2 regions of the Dyella sp. 05T440 genome follow, and region 1 is predicted to be linked to the other one. Evidence: predicted binding sites of a transcription regulator. Region 1 holds the regulator's gene; the other holds the start of a gene.
The links. The regulator FliA, encoded in region 1, starts transcription of late flagellar genes. The targets are predictions, from matches to a motif close to TAAAGTTTNNCNNNCNNNGGCCGATAA.
Positions count from the first base shown of each region.

Region 2: the regulator FliA is predicted to act here: its motif matches at 3,695-3,721, upstream of AC1DE1_RS11005 (HDOD domain-containing protein).

Region 1 covers NZ_JBFTKN010000011.1:63,249-74,090, reverse strand. The annotation lists gene AC1DE1_RS15220 (SphA family protein) at 1-646, opposite strand, end outside; gene AC1DE1_RS15215 (AI-2E family transporter) at 891-2,828, opposite strand; gene AC1DE1_RS15210 (chemotaxis protein CheW) at 2,915-3,376, opposite strand; gene motD (flagellar motor protein MotD) at 3,429-4,580, opposite strand; gene AC1DE1_RS15200 (flagellar motor protein) at 4,596-5,336, opposite strand; gene AC1DE1_RS15195 (chemotaxis protein CheA) at 5,338-7,293, opposite strand; gene AC1DE1_RS15190 (protein phosphatase CheZ) at 7,297-7,938, opposite strand; gene cheY (chemotaxis response regulator CheY) at 7,935-8,342, opposite strand; gene AC1DE1_RS15180 (RNA polymerase sigma factor FliA) at 8,500-9,273, opposite strand; gene AC1DE1_RS15175 (nucleotide-binding protein) at 9,275-10,216, opposite strand; gene flhF (flagellar biosynthesis protein FlhF) at 10,213-10,842, opposite strand, start outside.
Region 2 covers NZ_JBFTKN010000007.1:36,864-47,705, reverse strand. The annotation lists gene AC1DE1_RS11015 (YncE family protein) at 1-1,145, shown strand, start outside; gene AC1DE1_RS11010 (LLM class flavin-dependent oxidoreductase) at 1,620-2,612, shown strand; gene AC1DE1_RS11005 (HDOD domain-containing protein) at 2,622-3,563, opposite strand; gene AC1DE1_RS11000 (TIGR03862 family flavoprotein) at 3,752-5,011, opposite strand; gene AC1DE1_RS10995 (slipin family protein) at 5,156-5,905, opposite strand; gene AC1DE1_RS10990 (NfeD family protein) at 5,929-7,299, opposite strand; gene AC1DE1_RS10985 (hypothetical protein) at 7,390-7,860, opposite strand; gene minE (cell division topological specificity factor MinE) at 7,974-8,243, opposite strand; gene minD (septum site-determining protein MinD) at 8,249-9,064, opposite strand; gene minC (septum site-determining protein MinC) at 9,108-9,887, opposite strand; gene AC1DE1_RS10965 (GNAT family N-acetyltransferase) at 9,896-10,519, opposite strand; gene AC1DE1_RS10960 (sensor histidine kinase) at 10,730-10,842, shown strand, end outside.

The DNA.
Region 1 (10,842 bases):
TGGTCGCCTTGTCCTTGGTGTAGAAGTCCACTGCCGTGGTGGCGCTCCATTCCAGCGAGCCCTGGTCGAACAACCCGGTATAGCCAATGGTGGGCGAGAAGGTCCAGGTGTTGAGGCTGGCATTGGCCAGGCGGCCATCCTTGTAGTCGCCGGTGGGCGCATAGAAGTACAGCGAGAACGACATGTGCTGCGTCTGGCTGAAATGATGGCTGGCGATCACGGGCGCGAAGAACAAGTCGTACGGCCCCAGCACGTGGGATGAGCGACTCGCGCTGAAACCGCCGAGCCGTGCGTTGACGTTGGCATCGACGTAGGCAAAGGGCATGGTCATCATCGAGGCAAAATTCCAGGACGAAGGCGCCGTCTTCCAGATATACAGGCCGGTGATCGTGGCCAGCTGGAACTCCGCCTTGAGACCCAGCGCCGAGCCGCCGCCGGCGATAGGCACCTGCTTGGACGCGCTGATCGAGCCGTCGTAATACGCATAGCCGTATTGCCAGGTGAGCCCCGGCTCCGGGGGTATCAGGCCCGAGTACGACGTCGCCTGCATGCCGGTGATGGAGCGGCCAACGCCCGTTTCCGTGGCGTGCAGTGGCAAGGCAAACAGCGCAGCCAACGGGACGCCATACAGCGCGATTCGTTTCATGACAGCTCCAGGCGTGGCGCGACGGCATGCGCGTTTCGTGCGGCAGCCGGACTGCCCGCACGGCCTCAGCCTCTACGGATCACGGGAGTCGGACAAGCGAAAATCCACCTACTGGATCTACGTAGAAATACGCAGAACGGCGTGCGGGCCGCGTACCAAAAATGCCGCGCCATGATCTTGCGACATGCGATCCGCGCGACGGCATCCGTGCGGTCTGGGCGCTGCGGTGTCAGGACACGCGCCGTCAGATAGTGGCGCCGCGAACCTCGCGCTCCACGCCACCTTCCGGAAAGCGCGCAATCGCCTGCTGCGCCGCCTGCTCCAGCGACGTGACCACTTCGTTGAGCTCGGCATTGACCGGCGGCTCCACTTCCGTCGCCGCCAGCGGTTCGGGAAAGAACACACCAACCAGGCAGGCATCCGGAATCCCGCGGCGAGTCAACGCAACGGCCTCGTCGAAGCTCTCGCGCTCCTTGGTCGGGTGGGTGCTGACGATGTAGACCATCGACACAGCGTTGGGCGTGGCTTCCGGATGCGGCTCGGCGTCGAAGGCTGCAAAATCCTCGACGGAAAGATGGCGCGCATCGATATTCAGGTCGCGCAGGATGCGGGTGAGCAGTTCGGTGGCAAAGTCGCTGGCGACCGAACCCAGGCCCAGGCAAAGCACGACTGAGCGCGGCGCAACGGCGAGCGGCCCCTGCCAGCGACCAAACGCATCTTCGCGGTGCTGGCGCAGGCTGCGGCCGATGCTCACGCTCTCCAGCACCGAGCTGCGACGGCGCCAGCGCGCCCATTTGCTTTCATGGCTGTCGAGCGTCTCCACCACGGTCACGATGGCGCGCTTGACCGCAGTCTGCTGCTCGGTGCTGATCGCGCCAGCCGCCAGGTCGATGCGCGCCAGCTGCAACGCGGGCAGCAGCACCGCGTCGCAATATGCGGCGAAGCTTTTGCGTTTCAGGAATTCGCGCGCCTCGCTCAAGATCTCGCTCGCATCGCCCGACAAGGCGCGCTGATACACGCGTTGCGGCATGGTCAGCGCCGGCGTGTCCCCGAGCAGGATATTGAGCAGGTTCAACGCCTGCACGTGACGGCCCGCTACCACCAGGCAAAGCGTCAGCGGCGTGGACATCAGCAGGCCCACCGGACCCCACAACCAGCTCCAGAAAATCGCGGCCACTACGACGGCGAGTGGCGACAGGCCCGTGGTGTGCCCGTACAGAAACGGCTCGATCAGCTGCGACACGATGATCTCGACCACCAGGTACAACATCACCGTCATCAGCAGCAGCGACCAACCCGGCGCCACGGCGGCCGCGAACAAGCTCACCACGGCAGCCACCAGCCACACACCGATGTAAGGCACGAAGCGCATCACCGCCGTGAGCAGGCCCCACAGCAGGGCGCTGGGCACGCCGATGACGGCCAGGCCCAGCCAGATCGCCACGCCTACGCCAAAGTTGACCGAGAAAGTGGAGATGAAAAAGCGCGAGAGCCGCTCGCCTGCATCGTTGATCGCGGCCGTGGTGGCGCGCAGGTCCGCACCGCCGGCGAGACGGATGAAGCGGTCGCGCAGGGCTTCGTGTTCCAGCAGCACAAAAATCAGGACCACCAGCACGATGCCCGCCGTTTCCACCGGGACCCACGCGGTGGACAGCACCCGAGTGATCACCGACACCGGCGCACTAGGCAGCTTGGTCGCGGTTGATGCCGGCTTGGGCACGGCAGGCGCGTTGGTCAGATAAGGGGGCGCGGCCGCACCCGTGACAGGTGCCGACCCTTGGCCGGATTCGTCGATCACCTTGCCCAGTTCGCCACTGAGGAGATCCAGGCGTCCCACCGTTTGTTCGCGCAGCGACTGCACCTTGGTGTGAATGGTCGCCTCGTACTGCGGCAGGCTGCGCGCCACATGCACTACCTGCGTGCCCATCATCGCCGTCGTGCCGGTCACGATGACCACCAGCGCCAGCACCGCAATCATCACCGACATGCCGTGGCCTAGGCCGATGCGGCGATACAAGCGCACCCATGGCGCCATCAGCAGGCTGAGAAAGAGCGCCAGGATGATCGGCACCAGCACCTCACGCCCGAAGTACAGCAACGCCAGCACCGATGCCGCGGCGATGATGACAACCGCGCGCTGGCTCGCCGTCACGGCGGGCAAAGTGGGGTCTTGCGACGACATGGGCATCTCCTCTACACCGCGGCGTGTCCGGGACGACGACGTCGTCCCGGATAGCGCAAGGATAGCCTTGCCCGATGTCGGTTGGGTCAGGCCGCTTCTTGTTCCAGCGGCAAGCGGCACAGGCGGCGCACATCCAGCAAGGCTACGAAGCCGCCCTGTGATGGCAATACGCCGTGCACGGGATCGTCTTCACGCGCCATGGCGCCCGGCAGCGGCGGTGCGATATCGGCGGCGGCGGCGTCCAGCAGGTCGCCAACCGCATCCACGCGAATGCCGACCAGATGCGGACCATGCGAGAGCATCACCTGACGCACCTGGAATGGGTCGACACGCATTTCGTCGGGCAGCCCCAGGCGACGGCGTCCATCGAGCACGGGCACAATGCGGCCGCGCAGGTGACGGATGCCCAGCACGTCGTGCGCCGAACCCGGCACCGGGGTCAGCTCGCCATCGCGCAACACTTCGCTCACCTGCGTCAGCGGCGCGGCATACAACTGCCCGCCGATGCGGAAGGACAGCCAGTGCTGGGCGTTCTGTACATGTTTCATGGCGATGGCTCCCCGACGGTGGGATGGGTGTTGGGTACTACCGGCTTGCAAATCACGGGCCATGCTCCGGCGCGGCCACGTGGGCCGATCCCACGGTGATCGCACCCGCCGCGACGTTGGGCAGACTGGCGCGTGGCGTCACTTCCGGACCGGAGTCGACGTCCTCCGGCACGCTGCGCTGGGGCTTGGCGAGGATTACCTGGTTCACCGGAACTTCGTCGATCAACCGGGGCGCCACCACTTCCACCGTGGGCACGGCTGTGGCGGGCTTGGTGTTGGCGACCACGGCGGCGCTGGCCGGGGACGCGACGGAGGCTGCGGGAGCCGGCGCGCCCTGCCTGTCGGCGGTGAGCTGGCCTGCGCCCGGTGCATTGTTTTCCAATCGCTTGGGCTCGCCTTCTTCGCTGAGCACCACGATCAGCACGCGGCGATTGCGATTGCGACCGTCTTCCGTCGCGTTGTCGGCATTGGGGTGGTATTCGCCCCAGCCCATGATGCCCAGGCGGGTCGGATCCACGCCCTGCTCCGTGAACAGGCGCGCCACGCTCGCCGCGCGGGCGGCGGACAGCTCCCAGTTGGACGGATACATCGCGGTGTTGATCGGCCTGTCGTCGGTATAGCCCTCGATGCGCACCGTATTGGGGAATGGCTTGAGGATCGAGGCCATGCTGTTGAGCACTTCGTTGGCTTCCGGCGACAGTTTCGCCACGCCGCTGGGGAACAGGATGTCGGTACGCAGCTCCACTTCCAGCCACGAGGTGGTCTTGCGCACGATCACCATCTGCTTGTCGATCAAGGGCTGCAGCGCGCGCACCACCTGGTCGCGGATCACTTCGAGATTGCGCTTCTCTTCCACCGGGGAGGCGGCACGGGTATCCACGGCGCGCACCATCTGCGGGCGTCCTGGAATGGGCACGCTTACCGGGATGGTCGCCGCGCCAGGCTGGCTCCCCGGCGAGGCAATCGCCGGATCGACATTGTGCGGCTGCGCACGCGTCTGCGGCATCGGCGCGATCACGTGGCTGGAGCCATTGAACGCCTCGATGATGGAGTTGGACATCACGCGGTACTTGCCTTCGTTTACCACCGAGACCGCGTACATCACCACGAAGAAGGCGAGCAGCAGCGTCATCAGGTCGGCGTAGGGAATGGCCCAGGCCTCGTGATTGACGTGGTCTTCGTGGTGTTTCTTCTTCCTGGCCACAACGCTGCGCCTCCGTTACGCCAGGTAACCCTGGAGCTTCGCTTCGATCTGGCGAGGGTTGGCGCCCTCGGCGATGGAGACGAGGCCTTCGATGAGGATTTCGCGCATCTGCGTCTGCTTGTGGATCAGCGCCTTCAGGCGCGCCGACATCGGCAGCATCCACAAGTTGGCCAGCGCCACGCCGTAGATCGTCGCCACGAACGCAGCGGCAATGCCGTGGCCGAGCTTGCTCGGATCGGCCAGATTCTGCATCACCGCCATCAGGCCCATCACCGCGCCGATGATGCCCATCGTCGGCGAGAAGATGCCTGCCTGCTCGAACACTTTCGCGCCGGCCAGATCATGGTGTTCGCGCGCGCCCACTTCGACTTCGAGCACGCCGCGGATGGCCTCGGGCTCGCTGCCGTCGACCAGCAGCTGCAGGCCTTTGCGCACGAAGGTGTCGTTTTCCGCGTCGATCTGCGGCTCCAGGCCCAGCAGGCCCTGGCGACGCGAAATTTCGCTCCAGCCCACGATACGGCTGATCAGATCCGATGGCTGGTGCTGCGGCGGCTTGTACACCAGCGGGAACATCGACATCGCGTGCTTGAGCACCTTGCCGGAGTTCTGCACGAGCAGTGCCGCGATGGTGCCCATGAACACGATCACGAATGCCGCCGGATTCCACAGCGCTTCCACGCTGGAACCCTTGAGGATGGTGCCGACGATCACGACCACGAAGGCCAGGATCGTCCCGATGAGACTTACCAGATCCATGTCAGGTATTCACTCGGAGGGATGGGAGGAGTTGACCGTCGCTGCCGGACAAGCCGGCAAGATCCATCACCAGCGCAAGACGGCCGTCGCCGGTAACGGTGGCGCCCGCCACGGCGGGCACGCCTTCGAACAGGGGGCCGAGCGGTTTCACCATCACGTCTTCGCGGCCAAGCACTTCATGCACCAGGCAGCCCAGGCGCATATGGCCGATGTGCAGCACCACTACGTGGCGACCCGGCGCAGCGTCCACACCGATCCAGCCGCCAAGGTTGGCCAGCGCGAGCGCGCGGCCGCGATGCGAAGCCACCGCACGCCCGTCCAGTTGCTGTTGCTGCCCCGAGGCCAGTTCGAACACTTCATCGACATTGCTCAGCGGCAGCGCAAGCAGACGCGAGCCCACGCGCACCATCAGCACGCGCTGGATCGCCAGCGTCAGCGGCACGGCCAGCTCCAGCGTGCTGCCTTTGCCCAGCTGCGAGCGCACCGACAAGGTGCCGCCCAGCTCCACCACGCGCGTCTTCACCACGTCCATGCCCACGCCGCGACCGGAGATGTCGGAGACGGTGGCGGCCGTGCTGAAGCCAGGGCGGAAAATGATTTCGTAGCATTCGTTCTCGGTGAGGCGCGAAGCCTGCGCCTCATCCATCAACCCCTTCTCCACCGCCTTGCGGCGCAGGATCTCGGGATTCATGCCGCGCCCGTCGTCGGACACGGTGATCACGATGCGCTCGCCGCGCTGGCTCGCACCCAGCGTCACCTTGCCCTTGCGGGGCTTGCCGGCGCGCTCGCGTTCGTCCGGCATTTCCAGGCCGTGATCGAGCGCGTTGCGGATCAGGTGCACCATCGGATCGGCGAGCGCTTCGACCAGGCTGCGATCGAGATCGGTGCCCTCGCCTTCCTGGATCAGTTCCACTTCCTTGCCGAGCTGGCGCGAAAGATCGCGCACGATGCGCGGAAAGCGCTGGAACAAGCGGCCCACCGGCTGCAAGCGCATGCCGAGCACGGCGTTCTGCAAGGCATCGGCCACGCGATCGAGTTCGGTGGCGGCCAGCTCGAGCGTTTCATCGCCGGTCTTGGCCGCCAGGCTCAGCAGTCGGTTGCGCACCAGCACCAGCTCACCGGCGCGGTGCACCAGGGCATCGAGGCGGGCGGTGTCCACGCGCACGGTGTTTTCGGGCGCCGGCGCCGCCTGCTTAGCCGGTGCGGCGGCAGGAGCAGGTGCGGGGGCAGGAGCGGATGCCGGCGCGCTCGCGCCCGGTAGTCCGCCCTTGCCGTGAAGATTGTCGAGCAGCGATTCGAACTCGTCGTCCGAGATCGTGCCTGCGGTTGACGATGCGACGGCCGCGTTCGTCGTCGCGCCAGGCTGGCCGCCCTTGCCATGCAGGTTGTCCAGCAAGGCTTCGAATTCGTCGTCGGAAATGCTGCCCGATTCGGCCACCGCCGCGGGCGCACCCGGTGCGCCGCTGCTCCCATAGAGGCTATCGAGCAAGGCCTCGAATTCGGAATCGTCGATCGTGCCGTCGCTCGGCGGCGGCGCTACCGGCGCGGCCACCGGCTTGGGCGCCGGTGCAGCGGCCTTGCCCGGCATCAGGCGTTGCAGCAGGCCAGCGGGCGGCATCGCCATCCCCGTGCCGCCGGCCAGCGCCGCCATCATGTCGTTGAGCAGATCCAACGCTTCAAGCAGCGCATCCATGCGGCTGGCGTCGAGCAGCAACTGCCCGTTGCGCGCCACGTTGAGGAGATCCTCGGCGTGATGGCACAGCTGCACCATCGGCTCGATCGCAAGAAAGCCCGCGCCGCCCTTCACCGTGTGGAACGCGCGGAACACCGCGTTCAACAGTTCGGCGTCGCGCGGCGAGGCCTCCAGCCCGATCAGCTGATCGCCCAGGCGCTGCACCAGTTCCCCGGCTTCCACCAGGAAATCGTCGCGCAACTCGTTGTCGAACGAGGGATCCATCGATCAGAAACCGAATTCGCTCAACAGACGATCCGCCTCATCCTGGCTGGTGACCTTGACCGGGCCGGCGGCGGCTTCACCCGACGCCAGCGCGCCGGTGAGGCTCACGAGTTCCAGCAGCGAGTTCTCCACGCTGCCGATGAAATTCACCACCTTCTTGATGCGCTGACCGGAAAGGTCCTGCCACGACTGCGCGACCACGAAATCGGCGAGGCCATCGCGGCAAGCATGGGCGAACGCCTGCGACTGCGTCGCCAGCACATGCGCAACTTCGCCTTCAGTGGTGCCATCGATCACGGCACCGGCGTTCTCGGCCAGCGCGTCGGCCTGCGGACGCATGCGCTCGACGAAATCGAGCGAGCGATGCGCGGCCTGCGAGCTCATTTCCAGCACGTCTTCCAGGTGCTTGCGTGCATCGGCGACGCTGCCCGGCACGCCTTCCTGCGCGAGGTCGCCGCCGAGGCGGCGCACGGCATCGTGCAGGTCGCGCGCAAGCAGGCCGAGTGCGCGGAACACGCGCTGTTCGCGCTCGCGCACCAGCGCGTCGAGGGCCTTTTCAAAGGCAGCACCATCGGCGCTGTTGAGCAGGTCGTGCAATTCAGGCGGCATGGCTTCGCCAGCCATCAGGGAAACTTGTGCGTTCATGCGGTGGCTCCGCTGGCGGCCAGACGTTCGAAGATCTTGCTCAGCTTTTCCTGCAGGGTCGCGGCGGTGAACGGCTTGACGATGTAGCCGTTCACGCCGGCCTGGGCGGCGGCAATGATCTGGTCGCGGTTGTTCTCGGCGGTCACCATGAGTACCGGCATGCCCTTCAGCGAGGGCTCGGCGCGGATCGCGCGCAACAGGTCGATGCCCGTCATGTTGGGCATGTTCCAGTCGGTCACGACCATGTCGAAGGCGTTGTTGCGCAACATGGTCAGGGCGTTCTCGCCATCGTCGGCCTCCTGGATCAGGCCGTTGCTGAAACCCAGCTCGACCAGCAGGTTGCGAACGATGCGCCGCATGGTGGAGAAGTCGTCCACCACGAGGATCTTCATATTCTTGTCCAAACGCTTTCTCCGCTGCGCGTAGATATGACTTGTGTTGAACAGGGACGAGGGACCAGTTGCGAGGGCGCAACGACCGGACGTCGGGTTGCGAGGGCGCAACGACCGGACGTCGGTTCGACCCTGCACGGCGCAGCGACCGTCCGGACTCACGCCCTTGTTAGTCGCCCCTCGCCCCTTTACGTTTTCCTGCCTTCCTTTCCTGCCCCTCATGCCAACCGCTCATCCGCGCTCGCAAGCGCACGATGGCCTGGCCGTGGATCTGGCACACGCGCGATTCGGTCACGCCGAGCACCGCACCAATCTCCTTGAGGTTCAGTTCTTCCTCGTAGTACAGGGACATCACCAGCTGCTCGCGTTCGGGCAGGCCGCCGATGGCTTCCACCAGGGCCTCGCGCATGCCTTCGTGCTCGACACTGTCCGCCGGGCTCAGGCTGTCGCCATCGGCCACGTCGAACGCCGCGCCACCATCCGCGTCATCCGGTGCGGAAAGGCTGAGCAGGCGTGCACTCGCCGCGTCGGCCAGCACCTGGTGATATTCCTCGGCGCCCATGCCCAGTCGCCGCATCACTTCGGCGTCATCGGCATCAGAACCGGTTTCGATTTCAATCTGACGAACAACCTCCGCCATTTCGCGTACTTTTCGATGCACCGACCGTGGGGTCCAGTCGGTGCGCCGCAATTCGTCGAGCATCGCGCCACGGATGCGGATACCCGCAAACGTTTCGAAGCTCGCATTCTTGCCGGTGGTGAAATTGCGCGCGGCCTCCAGCAAACCGATCATGCCGGCCTGAATCAGGTCGCTCACGTCCACGCTGGGCGGCAATCGACCCATCAGGTGATAGGCGATCCTTCGCACCAAGGGAGCGTGCTGGCGAACCAGTTCGTCGGCACTCTGCCGCGTCAGCTGCAGATATTCGGAAGCCACACTCATGTCACCACCCCGTTGCTACTGCGGCCTGCCTGCTGAAAAAGGCGATGCGATCCAGGCCCAGTCGCTCGGGTTCACCCCATGTATCGACCGCACCCGCCAATTGCTTGAATGCCAATCCCGACCGGCTCGACGGCCACAGGTCCACCACCGCGCTCTGGCGACGGATGGCCTGCTTGAGTCGTTCGTCATGCGGGACATGGCCCATGAATTCCAGCGCCACATCGAGGAAGCGATCGCAAACTCGTGCGAGTTTCTGATGCAGCTGCCTGGCTTCGCCCAGGTTGCGCACCATGTTCGCCACCATGCGGAAGCGGCGCACGCCAAAATCGCGGCTGAGTACCTTGAGCAAGGCATACGCATCGGTGAGCGAAGCTGGTTCGTCGCACACCACCACCACCACGTCATCGGCGGCGGCGGCGAACATCGCCACGTTGTCGGAAAGTCCTGCGGCGGTATCCACCACCAGGTAGTCCGGCGGTGTCACCAGATCGTCAAACGCGCGGATCACCGCCGCGTGCTCGCCCGCCCCCAGCTGCGCCAGTCGACGCGTGCCCGAACCGGCCGGCACCACTTTGAGGCCGTGCGGCGCGGTCATCAGCAGATCCTCGATCGAGCAGACGCCGTCGAGCAGGTGGCCGATATGACGCGTGGGCGTGAGGCCGAGCAGCACGTCGATATTGGCCAGGCTCATGTCCGCATCGAGCAGGATCACCTGGTGACCCTGCACGGCGAGCGCCATGCCCAGGTTCACCGATACCGTGGTCTTGCCCACGCCGCCCTTGCCGCCGGCCACCGCGATGGCGCGGCAACGCTTGCGCGGCGCAGAGCCGCTCAATCCATACGCCTGGTCCTGGACCGGCGCCTGTCGGCTATGTCGTTCGGTCAGCGCACGCAGCATGCTTTCCAACCCCATCGCCTGGTTCATTGCAAAGACACCGCTCATGCACTTGCCACCGCTAGTCCGAAGCGATCCGCCATCACCACGTCATCGGCCGGCGCCGTGCCCTTGAGCACTTGCGCGGCACGGCACACCAGCACCCGCGCATCGGCTGTGGCGATGTCTTCGGGCACGCGCTGTCCATCGGTGACGTAGTCGAGCGCGAGTCGGTGACGGATCAGCACCGACAGCGCGCCGCCGAGGCTCGGGGCCTCGTCGAGTTTGGTGAGAATGCAGGCGTGCGGCTTGACCGGCAGGTAGGCGCGCACCGCTTCGTCCAGCGACGAGGCATGTGCATTCGCCGCCATCACCAGGCAGGCGCGCAGATCGCCGCCGTTGCCCAGCACTTCCAGCTGTTCGGCCAGGCGCGGATCGCCGCCGGCCAGGCCGGCGGTATCCACCAGCACGGTGTGGTGGCCGCGCAGCAATTCCAGTACATGGCGCAGGCTGTCGGCGTCGTAGGCGGGATACACGCGCACGCCGAGCAGGCGGGCGTAATGTTCCAGCTGCGCCGCGGCGCCAATGCGGTAGTGATCGGTGCTGACCAGCGCGACCTGCGATGCGCCATTGCGCATCACCGCGCGCGCGGCGAGCTTGGCGATGGTGGTGGTCTTGCCCACGCCGGTGGGACC
Region 2 (10,842 bases), on a different contig from region 1:
GTCTGCTCCGCCTGGCACCGTTTGCGCTTGCCGCTGCGTGCCTGGCCGGCACTGCCCTGGCGGCTTCGTCCGTCACCACCGTCCCTGGCATGCCGCCGGTGGTGAACGCCGCCAACATGTACAGCGAAGCGGGGCTCAATCACCTCAGCGCCGCCGTGAAGAACGACCCGGCGCGCATCTACGTGCCCAACCTGCGTTCGAACGATGTCTACGTGATCGATCCGGCCACCTACAAGGTGGTGGACAAGTTCAAGGTGGGCGAGGGCCCGCAGCACGTCGTGCCGTCGTGGGATCTGCGCACGCTGTGGGTCACCAACAATGCCGAGCGCAAGAAGACCGGCAGCCTTACGCCGATCGACGCGGCTACCGGCAAGCCGGGCACGGCCGTGCCAGTGGACGATCCGTACAACATGTACTTCACGCCGGACGGCAAGGAAGCCATCGTCGTTGCCGAAGCGTTCGCGCGCCTGGATTTCCGCGATGCTCACAGCATGAAGGAACATTCCAGCCTCAGCGCGCCGGACTGCAAGGGCATCAACCACGCCGACTTCGCCATCGACGGCAGCTATGCCATCTTCACCTGCGAGTTCACCGGCAAGCTGGTGAAGATCGACATGGTCAACCGCAAGGTGCTCGGTTACCTGGACCTGTCCAAGAAGGGCATGCCGCAGGACATCCGCTCGTCCCCGGACGGCAAGACCTTCTACGTCGCCGACATGATGGCCGATGGCGTGTACCTGATCGACGGCGCCAGCTTCAAGCAGGTGGGCTTCGTCAAGACCGGCGTGGGCACGCATGGCCTGTACCCGAGCCGCGACGGCACCAAGCTGTATGTCGCCAACCGCGGCTCCAACAAGGTGCACGGTCCGCGCGGCGGCAAGGGCAGCGTGTCGGTGATCGACTTCGCCTCGCAGAAGGTGGTGGCCAACTGGCCGATCCCCGGTGGCGGCAGCCCGGACATGGGCAATGTGAGCGCCGATGGCAAGACGCTGTGGCTGTCGGGTCGCTTCGACGACGAGGTCTATGCGATCGACACCGCCACGGGCCAGATCCGCAAGATCAAGGTGGGCCAGGAGCCGCACGGTCTCGCCGTATGGCCGCAGCCGGGCCGTTACTCGCTGGGCCACACGGGCATCATGCGCTGAGCATGAGCGCGCTGGCATAGGCGCGCGATCCCGCTGCCGTCCTTCAACCGCAGCGGGAGTCGATTGACCGCGCGGACGTCGATGCTGCGTTCCACACCTGTCTCCCGTCGTTGTTGACCGCACCGGCCTGAAAAAAAGTCAGGCCGGTGCGAGCACTTGCGTCAAACACGGCGAGTTTCCAACTGTCATGCGGCTGTTATCGCCTTTTCTGAATGCCACTGTTAAATTGTGACGTAGAGCACGTTTTGGCATGCGATTCAGGGAGTGGGCATGAAGGGGAAGCAGTGGCTCGAACGGCTTTTATGCCGTGTTTTCAAGCATCAATGGGCTCGGCCGGAACCCGGTCGCCGCGAATGCAGCCGCTGCGGTCGCGTCGAGGAGCGCAACTGGCGAATGGGCTGAGACGTCGGTCGGCCTCACTGGCAATTGGGGACAGCGTCCCCAATATCGGGGCTTCCCGCATGAGGAAGCCCCATGATTCCGTTCTCCGTCCTCGATCTGGCACCGGTCACCGAAGGCAGCGATACCACCCAGGCCTTCGCCAACACGCTGGATCTGGCCCGTCGCGCCGAGGCGCTTGGCTACCACCGCTATTGGCTGGCCGAGCACCACAACATGCCAGGCATCGCCAGCGCGGCCACCGCCGTGCTGATCGGTCACGTGGCGGGTGGGACCTCGACCATACGTGTTGGCGCGGGCGGCATCATGTTGCCCAACCATGCGCCGCTCCAGGTGGCTGAGCAGTTCGGCACCTTGGCGTCGCTCTATCCGGGACGCATCGATCTTGGCTTGGGACGCGCGCCTGGAACCGATCACGCGACTGCACGTGCACTGCGCCGTTACTTCGATAGCGCCGAGCAGTTCCCGCAGGACGTGGCTGAATTGCTGGCGTATTTCGAGCCGGCGACACCCCATCAACCCGTGCGCGCCGTGCCCGGTGCCGGCATCAATGTGCCGGTGTGGCTGCTGGGCTCGAGCTTGTTCAGCGCCCGCCTGTCGGCTGCGATGGGTTTGCCGTTCGCCTTCGCCTCGCACTTTGCGCCGGACGCGATGGACGATGCGCTGGCCCTGTATCGCCGCGATTTCCGTCCCTCGGCGCGCCTGGCCGCGCCGTACGCGATGCTCGGCGTGAATATCGTCGCGGCGGAAAGCGACCAGGAAGCGAAGCGCCTGTTCACTACCCAGCAGCAGAGTTTCGTCAACCTGCGTCGTGGCCGCCCGGGCCTGATCCCGCCGCCGATCGACAATATCGAAGACTTCTGGACGCCCACCGAAAAATTCGGCGTGGAGCATGCGCTCGCTTGCGCGGTGATCGGCAGCGCCGAGACGGTGAAGCAGGGCATCGAATCGTTTGTCGAACGCCATCGCCCGGACGAGCTGATGATCACCGCGAACGTGTTCGATCACGAGGCGCGTTGTCGCTCGTACGCCATCGTGGCCGATGTAAAGCAGCGTCTGTCGAGCTGACGCCGCCGATCAGGCCGGCGCGAAACTCCTGCGCAGATCCTGCTGGCAACGCGCCAGCAGCTGCGCGGGAAACGCGGCCACCGGGTCCTCGCTGTAACCAGCCTCGCTGTCGAGCAGGCCTTGTTCGGCGAGGAGCTGGTTCATGGCCAGGCGCTGGGAGACGTAGAGCACGCGACTCATTGGCAGCGTGAGCGCGGCATGGCCGTGCTCGCAATGTTCCACCAGCGCTTCCTGCACGGGCGGCGGCAGATCCCAATGCTGGCCTGCCTGCACGGTGAGTTCGGCGGCGAGCTGCACGCAGCCATCGATGAAGGCCGTTGAGCTGGCGGGCAGTTCGCTGTTCTGCAATTCCTTATCCAGCAAACGCGCCACGGCGCCCAGGCCGCTATAGCCGACCAGGGCCACCAGATAGGCTTCGAACGCGTCGCACTGGCCCTTGCTGAGATACACCGCCGCGTGCGCGCAGCGTTCGGCGTGATCCCATAGACGCTGGCCCACGATCTGCCCGTTGGCACCGGCGCTGGCCATCAGGATGGGCTTCATCACGTAAGACGTCACCACGTGGCGCAAGCCGATCTGGCCGAGCAGCACCACCGCGTGTTGCAGGCTGCCCACCGGATGGGCGGTGCGATAGGTGACGCTGCCGGTGACGCGCATGACTTCGCCCACCAGCACCGGATCGCGTTTGATCAGGTCGGCCAGCTGGGCGCCGCTGAGTTTGTCGTTCTTCATCGCGCGCATCAGCTGCGGCAGCACCGTTGGCATGCGCGGCAGACTGCGTACGTCGAAGCGGCCGTTCTCGCACTGGTCCTTCAGGCGCTGGAGAACGGCCTGTTCGCGCGGCTTGTTGGCGCTGTCGCCGGCGTTGACCGGCTGGTTGAGGATGAAGCGGAAAAAACGCTCGGCGAGCTCATCGCCCGAGACCATCCCGTGGGGCAGGCTGGTTTCCACCGGGAGTTCCGGCTCGGGCGCAGCCGGCCGCGTCGCTGCTGGTTCTGCCGCGCGCTCACGCCCGAATACCCGCCACCAGTTCCCCATCATCGTGCTGCCAGCTCCCCTGTGTGGCCCCCGCTACGCTGGGGGTATCGGCAGCTGGCGGAAAAAATGTAGTGCGACTGTGCCGCGCTGCGACGCTCTGCTCAGTTATCGGCAGCTGGGGGCAAATGCTTGATCCATGCCGCCGCCCCGAGTCCGGCGCGGCGGCCGCTGGCAAAGCAGGCCGTGAGCAGGTAGCCGCCGGTGGGCGCCTCCCAGTCTAGCATTTCGCCGGCACAGAACACGCCGGGCAGGGCGGCGAGCATCAGTTGCGGGTCCAGCGCTTCCAGCCGCACGCCGCCGCCGCTGCTGATGGCTTCTTCGATGGGACGGGCGCGGGTGAGTCGCAGCGGCAGGCGCTTGATGCGGCGGGCCAGCGTGTCGACATCGTGGAATTGCTGCCGGTCGAGCACCTCGTGCAGCAGCGCGGCCTTCACCCCGGTGAGCCCGGTCTGGCGACGCAAGTGGTCGCTCATGGAGTGTTTGCCGCGCGGCTTGGCCAGATCGGCGCGCAGGCGATCGAGCGTGCGATCGGGTGCAAGATCGAGTTCGATGGTGATGGGGCCGTGCGCGGCGATGGCGTCGCGGATCAAGGCGGAAAAAGCATAGATCAGGCTGCCTTCGATGCCGTGGGCGGTGATCACGCATTCGCCCTGGCGCGCGTGCTCGCGGCCATGCTCATCGCGCAGATGGATCACTACCGGCTTGAGCGGTGCGCCGGCATGACGACCGGCGATATGTTCGCTCCAGGCGATATCGAAGCCGCAGTTGGAAGGCACCAAGGGCGATACATCGACACCGCGGGCAAGCAACGGCGACTGCCATGCACCCTCCGAACCCAGTTCCGGCCAGCTGCCGCCGCCCATGGCAAGCACCGCTGCATCGGCGCGCACCGCATGTTCGCCATCGGGCGTGGCGAAGCGCAGCAAGCCGTCATCCGTCCAGCCCAGCCATCGGTGGTGCACATGAAAGCGCACGCCATCCTCGCGCAGGCGGCGTACCCAGCCGCGCAGCAGAGGTGCGGCTTTCAGATCGCTGGGAAACACGCGACCGGACGTGCCAACAAAGGTCTCCACGCCCAGCTGGCGTGCCCAGGCGCGCAAGTCGTCCGCATCGAAATCCTCAAGCCATGCCCCCACTTCGCGCGCACGCTTGCCGTAGCGCTGCACGAAATCCGGCTTGGCTTCGCCGTGCGTGAGGTTCATGCCGCCCTTGCCGGCGATGAGGAACTTGCGTCCCACCGAGCCCTTGGCGTCGAACACATCCACCGCCACGCCCGCCGCATGCGCCGCTTCCGCCGCCATCAGGCCGGCAGGGCCTCCGCCGATGACGGCGAGGCGAACGTGGGTAGGCGTGCTGGACATGGCGGCGCGGATGATGGGTGGCCGGGCATTGTACAGACACACAAGTCCCGCCCCTGTGGGAGCGCACCCTGTGCGCGACCGGCCTCGCCTCAGGGCAAGGTTGAGTCGCGCACAGGGTGCGCTCCCACAAAAGACGTCACGCGCTTAGCTGTTCGGGCCCAGCAACGGCCTCAACAGATCCAGCGGCAGCGGAAACACAATAGTCGAGGCCTTGCCGCTGTTGGACATGTCCGACATGGTCTGCATGTAGCGCAGCTGCAGCGCCTGCGGTTGCTGCGAAAGCATCGCCGCGGCATCGCGCAGTTTTTCGGCAGCCTGCAATTCGCCCTCTGCGTGGATCACCTTGGCGCGGCGCTCGCGTTCCGCTTCCGCCTGGCGGGCAATCGCGCGAACCATGGTCTCGTTGAGATCCACATCCTTGATTTCGACATTGCTGACCTTGATGCCCCAGGGATCGGTGGCTTCGTCCAGGATCTGCTGCAGGCTGTGGTTGATCGAATCACGCTGCGAGAGGATGTCGTCCAGCTCGTGCTGGCCCAGCACCGAGCGCAGACGCGTCTGCGCCAGCTGGCTGGTGGCCTGGAAGAAATCCGCCACCTGCAGCATCGCCTTGTCCGGTTCCACCACGCGGAAGTACACCACTGCATTGACACGCACCGAGACGTTGTCGCGGGAGATCACGTCCTGCGGCGGCACGTCCATCACGGTGACGCGCAAATCCACCCGCATCATGCGCTGGACGATGGGAATCAGGATCACCAGTCCCGGTCCCTTGGTGCCGGTGTAGCGGCCCAGCGTGAGCACTACACCGCGTTGGTATTCGGGCAGCACCTTGATCGAAAGGAACAGCATCGCCACAGCCCAGATCACGATCACGCCGACGAAACCAAACATGAGCCTCTCCTTTGTTGCCGATGTCAGGCGCGGGTGATGCGCAACAGCAAGCCGTCGCGCCCCACCACGCGGATACGTGAGCCGGCCGGCAGCGGGGCGTCGCCATGCACGCGCCATTGCTCGCCGCCGATGCGCGCCCAGCCATCGCCTGCCGCGTCGAGCGGCTCGGTCAATTCGCCGGTGCTGAGCAGCATTCGTTCGTCGCCATTGAACTTGCGCGTGTGGCGGGCGCGCGCGACGAGGCGCAACAAGAGCGCCAGCACCACCACGCCAGCCAGCGCCATGCCGGCGATCACGCCCAGGTTCACGGCGTAACCGGGCACACCGGCATCGAACAGCATGATCGAGCCGATGACGAAGGAGAGCACGCCGCCGATGCCGATGGCGCCCACCGATGGCATCAAGGCTTCCGCCAGCACCAGGCATACGCCGAGCATCATCAGGGCGAGTCCGGCGTAGTTCACCGGCAATAGCTGCAAGGCATACAACCCGACCAGCAGGCAGATGGCCCCGGCCACGCCCGGCAGCAGCACGCCCGGATGGAAGGCCTCGAGCACCAAGCCATAGATGCCGGCGAGCAGCAGCAGATAGGCGATGGTGGGATGGGTGACCAGCCCCAACAGATGCGTGCGCCAGTTCGGCGCATAGTCGCGCAAGGGCAGCCCCGCCAGATGCAGCGTGACATCCTGGCCATCGACGTGCACGCGACGCCCTTCGAGGCGCGCGAGCAGCGATGAAGCATCGGGCGCCACCAGATCCACCACATGCTTCTGCAGGGCTTCGTCGGCGGTCAGCGTGGCCGCGCCTTGCACGGCCTTGCTGGCCCAGTCGGCATTACGGCCGTTGAGCTGCGCCAGCGATCGGATGAAGGCATTGGCGTCGTTGATCACCTTGTTGGATTCCGCATCGGCGCCCGTCAGTGGCGCTGCGTCCGGTGCGGATGTCGCCGGCGACGGCAGCGGAAGCTTGCCGCTGCCGTCCAGCGATACCGGCGTGGCCGCACCCAGATGCGTGCCGGGCGCCATCGCGGCGATGGGGCAGGCATAGAGGATATAGGTGCCTGCCGATGCGGCGCGGGCACCGCCCGGTGCCACGTAACCAATTACCGGAAGAGGGGAGGCAAGAATGCTGGCGACGATCTGCCGCATCGAATCGGACAGGCCACCCGGGGTGTCCAGTTGCATCAGCACTGCCGTTGCGCCGTCGCGCCTGGCGTGTTGAAGAGAGGTGTCTACGTATTCCGCGGCGGCGGGGCCGATCGGGCCGTTGAGTTCGATGCGCGCCACGAAACCGTCGGAACGCGCCGAGCCACCGGCGGCATCGCCGGCAAGCGTGGTTGAGGCCAGCATCGCGGCACATAGCACACTGGCCGCTGTCTTCAGCCATGGTGTCACGCACGGTCTCCCGTTTGGCGATATCACACTGCGCCAGCGGGTGTTGTCTCGGTGTGAGATAAGCGGGAGGTTTTGCTTGGCCCGCTTGGGTCAGCTAAACGCGGGCTGCCCGTCCGGGTTCAGCAGGCCGTGTTCCACCAGCCACTGCCGGGCATTGGCGGCATCCTCGCCGAACCAGGCCTGGGCCGAGCCGAGCCGGAACGTATAGCCCCAGGCATTCATATCGTCCATCAGGCGCTCGCGGCCCACGCCGGGCAATTCATCCGCCAGCACGATCTGCAGGTAGCAGGTGGCGTCTTCCTCGGCTACGGAATCGGTGGCGTCGGTATGCACCTCGCTGCGGCGCTCAGGCGGCAGCACGATCAGATGACCGGCTTCATGCAGCAACGAATGCACGGGCGTGTCGTCGCGTGCGTAAACCGTCGTGCCGATGATCCCGGCTTCCTCATCGCCCCAGAAGCTGCCGGGAATAGGCGTGCCGACATCCACGCGTTGCAGGTCGAGCCCATAACGCGCAAGCAGCCGTGCAGGCGCCTCGAAGCCGATCTCGGCTAGGCGCATCACGCTTGCTTCGTCAGGAGGAGAGGTGGGAACTGGCATGGGGAAAGAGTCGCCGCGAATCAGCGGCGACGCAGATCGCGAAGTGCGTGGCGCGGCAGTGCCGCGCCACGACCTCAGATCGACTTGGCTGGCGTGTTCTCGGGCAGCGCCACGGAGAGCTCGAGGATCTCGTGTCCGCTGTCGCGCTCGACATTGATGTTGATGGCGTCGAGGTCGACGTGGACGTATTTCTTGATCACTTCGAGCAGCTCGTTGCGCAGCAACGGCAGGTAGTCGGGAGCGCCGCGGGTGGAGCGCTCCTGAGCCACGATGATGCGAAGACGCTCCTTGGCGAGTCCAGCGGTGGGTTCCGGCTTGCGCTTCAGGAAATCAAGAATACCCATGCCGATCAGCCTCCGAATACGCGCTGGAAGAAGCCCTTCTTCGGCACCTCGAGGAAGCGCAGGGCACGTTCTTCACCAAGGATGCGGGCAACCGTGTCGCTGTATGCCTGGCCGGCAAACGAGTTGTCGTCCAGGATCACCGGCACGCCGGCGTTGGAGGCGGCCAGTACGTTTTCCGATTCGGGAATCACGCCCACCACGTTGATGCCGAGGATTTCCTCGACGTCCTTCACGCTGAGCATTTCGCCCACGGCCACGCGGGCCGGGTTGTAGCGCGTCAGCAGCAGGTGCTGCTTGATCGCGCCGTCGCCGCGTTCGGCACGGCGCGTCTTGCTGGCGAGCAGGCCCAGGATGCGATCGGAATCGCGTACCGAGGACACTTCCGGGTTCACCACCACGACGGCGTGATCGGCGAAATACATTGCCAGGTGCGCACCCTTTTCGATGCCGGCCGGCGAATCGCACACGACGTAATCGAAGCCTTCCTTGCCCAGGTCTTCGAGCACCTTCTCGACGCCTTCCTGGGTCAGCGCGTCCTTGTCGCGCGTCTGGCTGGCGGCAAGCACGTAGAGGGTCTCGTAGCGCTTGTCCTTGATCAGCGCCTGCTTGAGCGTGGCTTCGCCGTGCACGACGTTGACGAAGTCGTACACCACGCGCCGCTCGCAGCCCATGATGAGGTCGAGGTTGCGCAGGCCGACGTCGAAATCGATCACCGCGACTTTCTTGCCGGCCATGGCGAGGCCCGTGGCAAGCGAGGCACTGGTCGTGGTTTTGCCCACGCCACCCTTGCCCGAGGTGACAACGATAATCTCAGCAGTCAAGGCTCATCTCCGCATGGTTTTTTGTAGTTGTAATGACTGATCGTCAAAGCTTGGCGATCAGCAATTTTTCCCCTTCGAGCCAGCATCGCACAGACTGGCCTTCGAGGTCCTTTGGAATTTGTTCAAACACGCGATAGTGGCCAGCGATAGCTACCAGCTCCGCGCGGAAGTCTGAAATGTATATGCGCGCTTTCTCATCGCCCTGTGCGCCGGCCATCGCACGACCGCGCAAACTGCCGTAGATATGGATGCTGCCGTCGGCAATCACCTCGGCAGCATTGGCGATGGCGCCGGTGACGACGAGATCGCGGTCGCGCGCATATACCTGCTGGCCAGAGCGCACCGTGCCTTCGTAGTGCTGGGCACCGGCGTTGGTGACCGGCGCAGCAGGCTCGGCTTCCTGTCGCACAGGCTCCGCGCGACGCACGGGCTCGGCAGCGGCAGCGGCAGCGGCAGCAGGCGGCGCCGGCGGCGCAATGCTGCCACCGTCTGCGGGCTCATACGCGGCGCGGAACTTGGCGATCAGCGGCAAGCCCATGCGCTGGGAGAGCGCATCGACTTCGCTGGTGCCATAGGCCAGGCCCACGGGCAGCATGCCGGCGCTGCGCACGGCTTCGAGCAGCGCGTCGACCGTGCCGTCGTCGGGCAGGTTCATCAGGTGACTGAGATCCAGCACCACGGCGGCGCGGGCAAACAGTTGGGGCGCGGCGCGAACGCGGCGTTCCAGCTCTTCGCACAGCGCCGCTGCGTCCACGCGCTTGATGCGCACGTTGGCGATGCCTACCTGGCCGAAGCGCAGGTCACAGGCGTCTTGTTGATCCATCTTTGCATTCACTGGCGGCGCTCTCCCGCGAGGCGGCGCCGGGTGGTATCGGGGGAGGAGGACGGGTGCTGGCGTTCGGCCAGCCACGGCACATCGGGAAGGCCGTCGTGGTCCAGATAGGTTTCTCGCACGAAGGCGTAGCTGGGCAGGTCCTTGGCGAGCAGGCTCACCTGGGGACCGTCGCTGCCCATGCGCTGCTGGCCCACTTCCTGGAAGCCGTAGGTGCCGTGGAACAGCACCACCACGTCGTCGCGGGGCTCCAGGAACACTTCGCAGGTCAGCAGCGGCACGCGCACTTCCGCATAGCTGGTGACGTCGCAATAGAAAATGCGACCCAGGCCGTGGCGGCGGTAGGCGTTGGCGATGACGATGCGGTCGATATAGGCAAATTGCGGGTAGTGCTCACAGAACCAGCGATAGTTGGGGCTGTCATAGTCCCGACCTTCGCGGAAGGCGACCAGGAAACCGGCAAGATGGCCATCGATTTCGGCCACCCGGAAATAGTCCGCGTGGTCGTAGAAATAGCGCAGCTGTGCGGTGTCCAGGGCGAGGATGGTGCGGCCGGCGGCGTTGTTGAGCGCCAGTACGGCATCCAGGTCGTGCTCTCGCACGTCGCGGATGGCAAGGGCCATTCGTTGCTCCGCTGTGTGTGGTTCGAAGAGTAAGACCGTTGGATCGGCCCCGCGTGACGGCGGCATTATGACATGCGCCACGCGGCCGCACATAACACGGCGCACCATGTAAAACCTTTGTAAAGCGCCAACCTTTGTGCCTTCTGGCAGGGGTGGAGCAATGACTTCTCACGCATTGCACCAAGTCTGCGGGTAGCGAATGATGCGCATATGGCCTGGTCAAACATTAATCACATCCGGCTGCTCCGGTACGCTGGTCTGTTCACGTACCTCTGCGTCGCGCTGCCGCTGCTCTCCGGTCCTGGCGGGCTGGCGGAGGTCAG